One region of the Sphaerisporangium sp. NPDC005289 genome, then DNA from elsewhere that is predicted to be linked to it. Evidence: riboswitches for the same ligand, from Rfam matches in the RefSeq annotation. Region 1 holds a riboswitch; the other holds the start of a gene.

Region 1 (4,962 bases):
GCGACGGCGACGCATCCGAGCATGGTGATCGCGCCGCGGGTCGCGGGGGCGGGCACGCGGGCGTGCAACTCGCCCTGCAACTCGCCTCGGAACGGCCGGGCGGTGATGACCAGCCGCGCCAAGGCGGCGGGCGGATCCTCCGGCGCGGCGGCGGTCACCGGTATGGCGGCGGTCACCGGTACGGCGGCCGTCACCGGCGCGGCGGCCGCCGGTGCGGGGGTCAGGGGGTGGTCGGGGGGCATCGGTGCGGGCTCCGTGGACGTCGGGGCGGCGGGGCCTGGCTCATCGGGCCTTCCCGCCGGCGGTGTGGTCGTCGGACCAGAACTCGATCAGTTCCTCGGCGGTGAGCTGCTGTGGCGGACGCGCGGGAGGGATGCGCCCCGTGCGGACGGCCCAGGTGGTGACCAACAGCCCGAGGAGCTCGGCGTCCAGCCGTGCCTGGCGAGACTGCGGCGTCGCGCGGCGCGGGGGCTCGGCACCCGCGCCGGCCGTACGGGTGGCGCGGGTGACGGTGGCGTAGGACAGCATCGACTTCTCTCTCTCGGGGTGAAGGGGTGCCGAACCAACGATGGAGGACGCCGCGCGGGGCCACGACCGACCCAAACATCTCCGGACGACTCCGGAGCCTATGGCCCGGGACCGACGTTTCCCGGCTCCTCGCCCACCGTCGCCGGGATGTCTTCCGCCGGGACCATCCCTACCTATCCGGATCCATCCGGATTTGTTCGGATTAGTTCGGTGGCCTGCGGATTCTCCCAGCGGAACATCCGGCGCCACGTCCGGACAAGGTGGAATTCAGGTTCGGCCGTCAGATTGCCCCGGTTGGTGCAACCATGACTCCATTACCTGACGTAGATCGTCGATCACTCATTCGGCGGAGGGCATGACTGGACATCACCCCGGCGTGGCGGCCTTCATCGGCCGGCTGAACGACCTGCGGGAACTGGCCGGCATGCCGTCCCTCGCCGAACTACGCCGGCTGTCTCACGCGCCCGCCGAGGACGGCCGGCGGTCGAGAGAGCTGGCCGAGAGCACCACGCACGACATCCTCACCGGCAAGCGCAACGGGCTGCCCCCCTGGCCATGGGTGGCGTCGTTCGTGAGCGCCTGCCACCGGGCCGCGGCGGACACAGGGCTGGACGTCACGGCCTTCGGCGGCCTCGGAGACTGGCACTCCCGCTGGTGCGCCGCACGCCCTTCCCTCTCCACCGGCGCCGAGCCGTCTCCGTCCCCCGCTCCGACAGGCCCACCTGCCGCGACCTCCCTCACCGAGTTTCCGGGCGCCTTCGCCCCATCGGGGTTTCCCGCCGCACCGGCCATCGAGCCGCCGCTCGGACCGCCCCGCTTCCCACCCGTACAGAACGAGCCCTTCGCAGCGCCCGGGTGGCCATCTGACCTCGTCGCCCATGCGCCTGCCCCAGTGTTCGAGTGGCCATACCCCGTTGCGCATGTGGAGAGCCCTCCGCCGGCCCCCCTCCACGCAGAGCCCTTCCCGGTACCCGGATGGCCGCCAGACCCTGTTGCCCATGTGGAGAGCCGCCCACCGGCACCCGTCCACACCGATCCCTCCCCAGCGATCGGATGGCCGCCTGACCTCGTCGCCCATGTGGAGGGCCCTCCACCGGCGCCCCGCAAGGCCGATCCGCCGATCTCGGTACCGATGCGGCGCTATCTACGGTGGTTCGGCCGCACCGGTGCCCGGCTGGTCCGGCACGCCGAGGCCGGCGACGCCCAGGCATGCCTGCGTCTGTGGGTCATCACCCTGCTCCACGACCGGCTCGCCGAGGCCCGCGACTGGCTCCACCAGGCCGCGGCGGCGGGGGACGACGAAGCGGTGCGGCTGCGCGCGCACCCGGCTCCGCGCAAGGCGGCGACCGAACTGGCGTACGTCTACGCGACCGCTTACGAGACCGAGGGCAACAAGATCAGCCTCGCCATTTTCTTCTACCAGCTCGCCGGGCGCCACGGCCACGCAGAGGCCGCCTTCCGGCTCGCGGCGATCCACGCGGGCCGTGGGCATCAATGGCTGGCCGCCACCTGGTTCAGCCGGGCCGCCGACGCCGGGCACCCCAAGGCGTCCGGCGGGTTCACCGCGATCACCGGGGAGAACAGCGGCGGCGATCTGGACGACGACCACACGATGCTGGCCGAGCTCGCGAGGGAGTGGAGGCAGGAGCACTCCCGGTGGGGGGCCTCGACGGTCTAGGCTCGAGCCGAGAGTGGACGCGGGAGTCCGGTGGACCGGGCTGAGAGTGCGGCTGGGTGGCCGCAGACCGCTGGAACCTGTCCGGGTCATGCCGGCGTAGGGAGTTGGTCACATGACGACGTCCGAATCCGTCGTTCCGCAGGCGCGGCCGTACAGCGAGGAGCTGTGGGAGGCCATCGCGCCGACGTACAAGGCCATCCTCGACCACCCGTTCATCAGGGGGCTGGTGGACGGGACGCTGCCGCGCGCGGCGTTCCGGCACTTCGTCGTGCAGGATTCGCACTACCTGCGGGACTACGCCCGCGCGCTGGCCCTGTGCGCGGCCAAGGCGCCCCGTGAGGAGGACGTGCGGGCCTTCGCGAGCGACGCGGTGGGGGCCATCGCCGCCGAGCAGGAGATGCACGCGGCGTTCATGGCCGACCTCGGCGGGTCGGCCGAGCAGGCCGCGGGGCAGCCGGTCGGGCCGACCACGCGCGCCTACACCAGCTACCTGCTGGCGACCGTGTACGGCGGGTCGTTCCTGGACGGGCTCGCGGCGGTGCTGCCCTGCTATTGGATCTACGCCCGGGTGGGCGAGGCGCTGCTGGAAGAGTCCTCACCCGACCCGCTGTACCGCCGGTGGATCGCCGCCTACGGGGACGAGACCTTCCAGAGCGTGGTGCGCCGGGTGGTCTCCCTCGCCGACCACGCGGGCGCCGAGGCGACCGGCGGCCAGCGCGCCCGCGCACTGGAGCACTTCGTCACCACCTCGCGCTACGAGTGGATGTTCTGGGACGCCGCCTGGCGCCAGGAGACCTGGCCCGTCTGACCGGACGCGCGGGGACGGCGGGCGGCACACCGTCCCTCAGGTCAGAGCCAGCTGTTGCGGCGGAAGCCGCGGTAGAGGAGGGAGCAGATGACGAGCATGACGCCGATGACGAGGGGATAGCCCCAGACGGCGTTCAGTTCGGGCATGTGCTTGAAGTTCATGCCGTAGATGCCGGCGATCATCGTGGGCACGGAGACGATGGCCACCCAGGCGGAGATCTTGCGCATGTCCTCGTTCGCCAGGGCGTTGGACCTGGCCAGGGCCGCCTGCAGGATGGAGTTGCACAGCTCGTTGGACGACTCGACCTGCTCGCAGACTCGTGAGAGGTGGTCGACGACGTCGCGGAAGTACTCGCGCATCTCGGAGGGGATCATGCGGCGCTGCGGCAGGGCCCCGAGCGGCGTCTGGAGCGGCGTGACCGCGCGCTTCATCTCGATCATCTCGCGCTTGAGCTGGTAGATGCGGCCGATGTCGCGGGAGCTGACGTCGGCGAAGACGGCCGCCTCGACCTCCTCCAGCTCGGCCTGCATCTGGTCGGCGACCGACAGGTAGCGGTCGACGACGTGGTCGGCGATGGCGTGCAGGACGCCGGAGGGGCCGCGGGAGAGCAGCTTGGGCTTGTCCTCCAGACGGCCGCGCACGTCCGCGAGCGGGCAGTGCTCGCCGTGGCGCACGGTGACCACGAAGTCGGAGCCGACGAACACCATGATCTCGCCGCTGGCGATGATCTCACTGGAGGCGGTCAGCTGATCGTGGTCGAGGTAGGCGATGGTCTTCAGCACGACGAACAGCGAGTCGCCGTAACGCTCGACCTTCGGCCGCTGGTGCGCCTTGATGGCGTCCTCCACGGCCAGGGGGTGCAACCCGAAGACCTCGGCCAGCCACTCGACCTCGGGGGCCTCCGGCTCGTGGAGCCCCACCCAGACGTAGGCGCCGCCGGTCTCCGACGCGGCGTTGTGCTCGCGGACCAGCCTCACGGCCTCCGGGATGCCGGACACGTGGACACGCTTGCCGGCGATGTACGCGCCGTACTGCACAAGGGAGTCACTCGGCGGAACGCAGCGGCCGTTGAGCGGCTCACGACGCAGAGAGGTGACCGGCGCCGAGGCGCCGAACCGCACGTGAGTGGTGCGCTGGTGCAGGTTGATCCGCTGGAAAAGGGTGGACGAGCGCATGGCGGTCCCTTCCCGCCCGACCTCAGTAACCCACACGCGGAAAGCATCAAAGTACGACGAACGTCGCAGAAAAGAACAGGCGTGTGGCTCTCAGTCGGACACCGAATTGGAGTGGTCGGGTTTGCGCACGACGTACGTGCGCGAGCACGTACTGCTGGGATCACCAGATGTCATCCCGATTCCACCTCCAATCTCCCGAGAGACGGCCCAAAGCCGCCCTAACTTACCACAGGCAGGCTTCAGCCCACAGCTTACATCCCCACGGGATCACTCGATCATGTGGAAGTTCACAAAACGCCGCCGCCCGGCCTGTTAAGACCGGCCGTTCTTTCCCGGCGGACGCCCCCCTACATGCCCCGACCTGCGGCGACACGCGCGGCGTCCGGCGACCCCAGACCCGCCCCGTAGACTCCCCACGTGCGCGTTCTTGTGATTGGAAGCGGCGGCCGCGAGCATGCCCTGTGCCGCGCCCTCGCCCTGGACCCCGCGGTGTCCGACCTCCACTGTGCCCCCGGCAACGCCGGCATCGCCGCGGTGGCGACGCTCCACCCGGTCGTGCCCACCGATCCCGGCCAGGTCGTGGCGCTGGCCACGCGCCTCGGCGCCGAGCTCGTCGTCATCGGGCCCGAGGCGCCGCTGGTGGCCGGCGTCGCCGACGCCGTCCGCGCCGCGGGCATCCCCTGCTTCGGGCCGTCGAAGGAGGCCGCGCTCATCGAGGGCTCCAAGGCCTTCGCCAAGGACGTCATGGTGGCCGCCGGCGTGCCGACGGCGGG
Region 2 (4,962 bases), on a different contig from region 1:
TACGGCAAGCCGCGCGCGGGGCAGGCGCCGGTGCGTCCGCTGCCCGGCACGCAGCCGCCCGGCGGGGGAAGCGGCTCGGGCGGCGACCAGCCGCCTCGTCCGCCTCGTCCTCCCCGGCGCATCGGCCGTCTGGTGCTCCGCGTCCTCGCGGTCGTGCTGGTGCTGCTGATCGTGCTCGCCGTCGGCGGGTTCTTCTGGATCAACTCCCGGCTCAACGTCGTGGACTCGCTCACCGACTACGCCGGGCGTCCGGCGGCCACCCCGGGCGAAGACTGGCTGCTGGTCGGCTCCGACAGCCGGGCCGGGCTGACGGCCGCCCAGCGCAAGAAGCTCGCCACCGGCCGGGCCGTCGGCAAGCGCACCGACACGATGATGCTCCTGCACGTGCCGGCCGGCAGCGGCCGGCCGACCCTGGTCAGCCTGCCCCGCGACTCGTTCGTGCCGATCGACGGGCACGGCAGCGACAAGCTGAACGCCGCCTACGCCTTCGGCGGCCCCAAACTGCTGGCCAAGACCGTGGAGAAGGTCACCGGCATCCGCCTCGACCACTACATGGAGATCGGGTTCGGCGGCTTCGTCGGCATCGTCGACGCGATCGGCGGGGTGAACATCTGCGTCAAGCAGAACATCAAGGACCCCAAGGCCGGCATCAACCTGAAGAAGGGCTGCCAGGACATGGAGGGCGGCACCGCGCTGGGCTTCGTCCGCACCCGGGCGACCGGCGCGATCCCCGACTTCGACCGCACCCAGCGCCAGCGGCAGTTCTTCTCGGCCGTGGTCAAGAAGGCCGCGAGCCCCGGCGTGCTGGTCAACCCCTTCCGCTCGGTGCCGCTGGCGATGGCCGCCACCGACTCGGTCGCCGTCGACGGCGGCACGGGCACCTTCGACCTGCTGTCGCTGGGGATGGCCATGAGCGGCGACCCGGTCGCCACCGCCGTCCCCATCGGCTCGCTGCCCACCATCAACGGCGCCGCGGTCGTCAAATGGGACACCCAGCGCGCGCTGCGGCTGTTCGGCTCCCTGGCCGAGGACAAGCCGGTGCCCAAGGACGTGCTCACCAAGTAGGCCCGCGGTGAGCGGCCGCGCGCGCCCGCCGGCCGCTCACCGGGCGGACCCTCGGTCAGCGGTTAGTGTGATGGCATGCCCGAGCTTCCCGAGGTGGAGTCGCTCGCCGAGTTCCTGCGCGAGCGGGCCGTCGGCCGCGTGGTCGCCGGTGTGGACGTGGTGGCCTTCCAGGCCCTGAAGACCGTGCGGCCGCCGGTCACCTCGCTCGGCGGTCTGGCGGTGACCGCCGTGGCCCGCCACGGCAAGTTCCTCGACCTCGACTGCGACGGGCTGCACTTCGTCACCCACCTGGCCCGCGGCGGCTGGCTGCGCTGGCGGGAGGATCTGTCGGGAGCCAGGCCGGTGCGTCCGGGCAAGGGGCCGCTGGCCGTGCGGCTGCGGTTCGCCCCCGAGGACGACGGCCGGGCGCCGGGCTTCGAGCTCACCGAGGCCGGCACCCAGAAGCGCCTGGCCGTCTACGTCGTCACCGATCCGGTCGAGGTGCCCGGCATCGCGAGCCTCGGCCCCGATCCGCTGGCGCCCGGCTTCACCCCCGACGTGCTCAAGGGCATCGTGAGCGGCAGCCGCACGCAGATCAAGGGGCTGCTGCGCGACCAGAAGATCATCGCGGGCATCGGCAACGCCTACTCCGACGAGGTGCTGCACGCGGCCAAGATGTCCCCCTTCAAGATCGCCGACTCGCTGAGCGACACCGCGGTCGCCGACCTGCACGAGGCGATCGTCACCACCCTGCGCGAGGCCGTCGAGCGGTCGCGCGGTCTGGCCGCCAAGGACCTCAAGACCGAGAAGAAGTCCGGCCTGCGGGTCCACGGGCGCGCCGGAGAGCCGTGCGAGGTGTGCGGGGACACGATCAGGGAGGTCTCCTTCGCCGACTCCTCCCTGCAGTACTGCCCGACCTGCCAGACCGGCGGCAAGCCGCTGGCCGACCGCAGGATGTCCCGGCTGCTCAAGTGAGGCGGCCTCGGCTCGTCCGGTGGGCCCGCTCGCCCCGGGGCCGTTCCCGCCGCGCGAGTGGTGGTCCCAGGTGGCCGGCCGCGCGGGGGCTCTGAGGTGTTTTGCGGTGCTTCGCCCGGTGCGCGAAGGGAAAACTTCCCGGCGTCACGGCGCGACAACCCTCCGTTAGCGGGCGGAAGGCTCGCGAAGCGGGGACAATGGTCGGCATGACCGTCCCAGAGATCCAGGCCGGGGCCGTGCCCGACGACGCCTACCTGCTCGACGTGCGCGAGCCCGACGAGTGGCAGGCGGGCCACGCCCCGACGGCCGTCCACATACCGCTCGGCACGCTGCAGCAGCGGGTCGAGGAGATCCCCGCCGGAGTCCCGGTGTACGTCGTGTGCCGCGTCGGCGGCCGGTCCGCCCAGGCCACCGCCTGGCTCAACCACGTGGGCCGCGAGGCCGTCAACGTCGGCGGCGGCATGCACTCGTGGGAGGCGGCCGGGCGTCCCATGGTCGCCGAGAACGGGGGGCAGCCCTACGTCGCCTGACGGCCGAATGTAATAATCGCGCAAAATACATAGCGCGGGAGCTCGGGCGTCACCGGGCTGAGAGGGCGGTTCCCAGCGAGGGCTGGGCGCGCCGCCGACCGCCGGAACCTGTCCGGGTAATGCCGGCGTAGGGAGCGTGCGATGACGTCCGCCGTCGATGAAGTCCCTCTGACCCTCGACGAGGCCCCTCCGAAGACCCTCGGATTCCTCGACCAGGGCGCCTTCTGGGCCAACCTCGGGGTGAGCCTGCTCGGCTTCTCCGGCGCCCTGTACCTTCTCGACCCGCTGGGCGGCGCACCGCTGAGCATGGTCGCGGCCGTGCTGGCCGCCGTGGTGGGCAGCCTGGTCGGCACCGTCATGGTGGGCCTGGCGGCCATCCCCGGCGCGCGCACGGGCGCGCCCGCGATGGTGCTGCTGCGCGGGCTGTTCGGGGCCCGGCTGTCGTACCTGCCGACCGTGCTGAACATCGTCCAGATGCTCGGCTGGGGGGCGTTCGAGCTGTGGGTGATCGCCAAAGGCGCGCGGGCCGTCTTCGGCGACTCCGTGCCGTACGCCGTGTGGGTACTGGTGGCCGGGGCGCTGACGATCGCCCTGACCATCCGCCCACTGGGCGCCATCCGCCTCCTGCGCCGCTTCGTGACGGCCGCCGTGGTCGTCGCGATGGTGTGGCTCGCGGTGGCGCTGCTGCGCGAGGCGCCGCACCTGGGCGGCGGGAGCTGGAACGCGTTCGCCCCCGCCGTGGACTACGTGATCGCGCTGTCGGTCTCCTGGGTCCCGGTCGCGGCGGACTACGCCCGGCACTCGCGGTCCGGGCGGGCGGCGTTCGCCGGGGTGGTCACCGGCTACACGATCGCCCAGGTGGCGTGCCTGGTGCTCGGCATCGTCGCCCTCGCCCTGGTCGGCAACGACCCTGAGCGGGTGTGGAACGCGTTCGTCGCGGTGCCGCTCGGCGCGCTGTTCTTCGGCGTCCTGGTGCTGCGGGAGGCCGACCAGTCGTTCGCCAACGTCTACTCCACGGCCATGTCCCTGCAGAACCTGCTGCCCCGGGTCGACCGGCGGGTCTTCTCGGTCGGAGTGGGCGTGCTGACGACCGGCGTCGCGCTGTTCGCCAACGTCAACTCCTACGGGGCCTTCCTCGGAGTGATCGGCGCGGTGTTCGTCCCGATGTTCGCCGTGCTCGTGGTCGACTACTTCGTGCTGGGCGGGGCCGCGCGGTGGGACACCTCGCAGGACGCGCCCTCCCGCTGGGCGATGCTCGTTCCATGGCTGCTCGGCTTCGTGGCGTACTGGGTGTTCACCGGAGCGGCCACGCTGGAGTGGTGGGACGAGCGCTGGGCGGCGCTCCGCGGACTGATCGGGTTCGAGCGGCAGCCGTGGATGAGCGCGGCGCTGGCCGCGTTCGTCGTCTCGGCGCTGGCGACGCTGCTGGTGAGCCTGCTGAGGCGGCGCGCCCGCGACGGCGCCGCCCTCACCGACGCGCCGGTGGCCCGGTAGCACCCGTCGCCTGGTCGTAGTCGGTGGCCCCGTCGTAGCCGGTCGCCGGCCTCGATCGAGTGCGCCTAGTCCGCCGCGGCCTCCAGGCGGAGCAGGACCTCCTTGGCGGCGGGGCCGCCGGCGTAACCTCCCGGCCGTCCCGGCGCCTCCAGCGCCCGGTGGCAGGGGACGATGACGCACACCGGGTTGGCCGTCAGGGCGTTGCCGATCGCGCGCAGCGCCTGCGGACGCCCGATGCGCTCGGCGATCTCGGGGTAGGTCGTCACGCGGCCGTAGGGCACGGCCATCGTCATCTGCAGCACCGTGCGGGCGAAGGGCGTGGCCAGCCGCAGGTCGACCGGAACGGTGAACGCGCGCAGCCTGCCGGAGAAGTAGGCGTCCAGCTCGCGCCGGACCGGGTCCAGGCGCCGCGGGTCGGGGCCGATGAACGTCCCGATCTCGCGGGAGACGCGGGCGAAGATGACGTGCTCGTTCTCGTAGCTGCACGCGACCACGCCGCGCGCGGTGACGGCGAGCGCGAGCGGCCCGACCGGCGTGTCGGTGGTGCCGAAGGCCACCTCGGGCGGGGTCTCGCCCACATAGCCGGGAGCGGTCACCCGCACCAGGGCCTCGAGATCCCCTGTCGTCATGGCCGTACCCCTCTCGCCTACCGGCAGCGTATCGGAGGGAGCCCTGCTCCCGGCCGTGCCGGAGGGAGTGGCGCCCATGTCATCGGCCGCTGCGCCGAATGCGATGATTCGCACATCGAAAGTGCCAAGGCGCGGGGGCAAAAACGGGCACGATGGGGGTCATGAGTGACGACAGGGGAGACAACCTCGATGACGGCTTTGCCCGCGCTGTCATCGCGAGCTCGCCCAATGCCGTCGTAACCCTCGATCGTGATCTTACCGTACTGATCTGGAACCCCGCGGCGGAGCGC

The links. Region 1 has a riboswitch for thiamine pyrophosphate ahead of tenA (thiaminase II). Riboswitches for the same ligand answer to the same signal wherever they lie in the genome.
Region 2: another riboswitch for thiamine pyrophosphate. It lies ahead of ABZT47_RS20285 (cytosine permease); the one in region 1 lies ahead of tenA (thiaminase II).

The regions. Positions count from the first base shown of each region.
Region 1 is NZ_JBEXGS010000009.1:53,298-58,259, forward strand. It holds gene ABZT47_RS17570 (hypothetical protein) at 1-242, opposite strand, end outside; gene ABZT47_RS17575 (hypothetical protein) at 283-528, opposite strand; gene ABZT47_RS17580 (hypothetical protein) at 1,661-2,206, shown strand; TPP riboswitch at 2,216-2,326, shown strand; gene tenA (thiaminase II) at 2,319-3,014, shown strand; gene corA (magnesium/cobalt transporter CorA) at 3,056-4,189, opposite strand; gene purD (phosphoribosylamine--glycine ligase) at 4,607-4,962, shown strand, end outside.
Region 2 is NZ_JBEXGS010000011.1:44,214-49,175, forward strand. It holds gene ABZT47_RS20270 (LCP family protein) at 1-1,065, shown strand, start outside; gene ABZT47_RS20275 (DNA-formamidopyrimidine glycosylase family protein) at 1,141-2,019, shown strand; gene ABZT47_RS20280 (rhodanese-like domain-containing protein) at 2,217-2,549, shown strand; TPP riboswitch at 2,574-2,700, shown strand; gene ABZT47_RS20285 (cytosine permease) at 2,691-4,043, shown strand; gene ABZT47_RS20290 (methylated-DNA--[protein]-cysteine S-methyltransferase) at 4,109-4,672, opposite strand; gene ABZT47_RS20295 (PAS domain S-box protein) at 4,834-4,962, shown strand, end outside.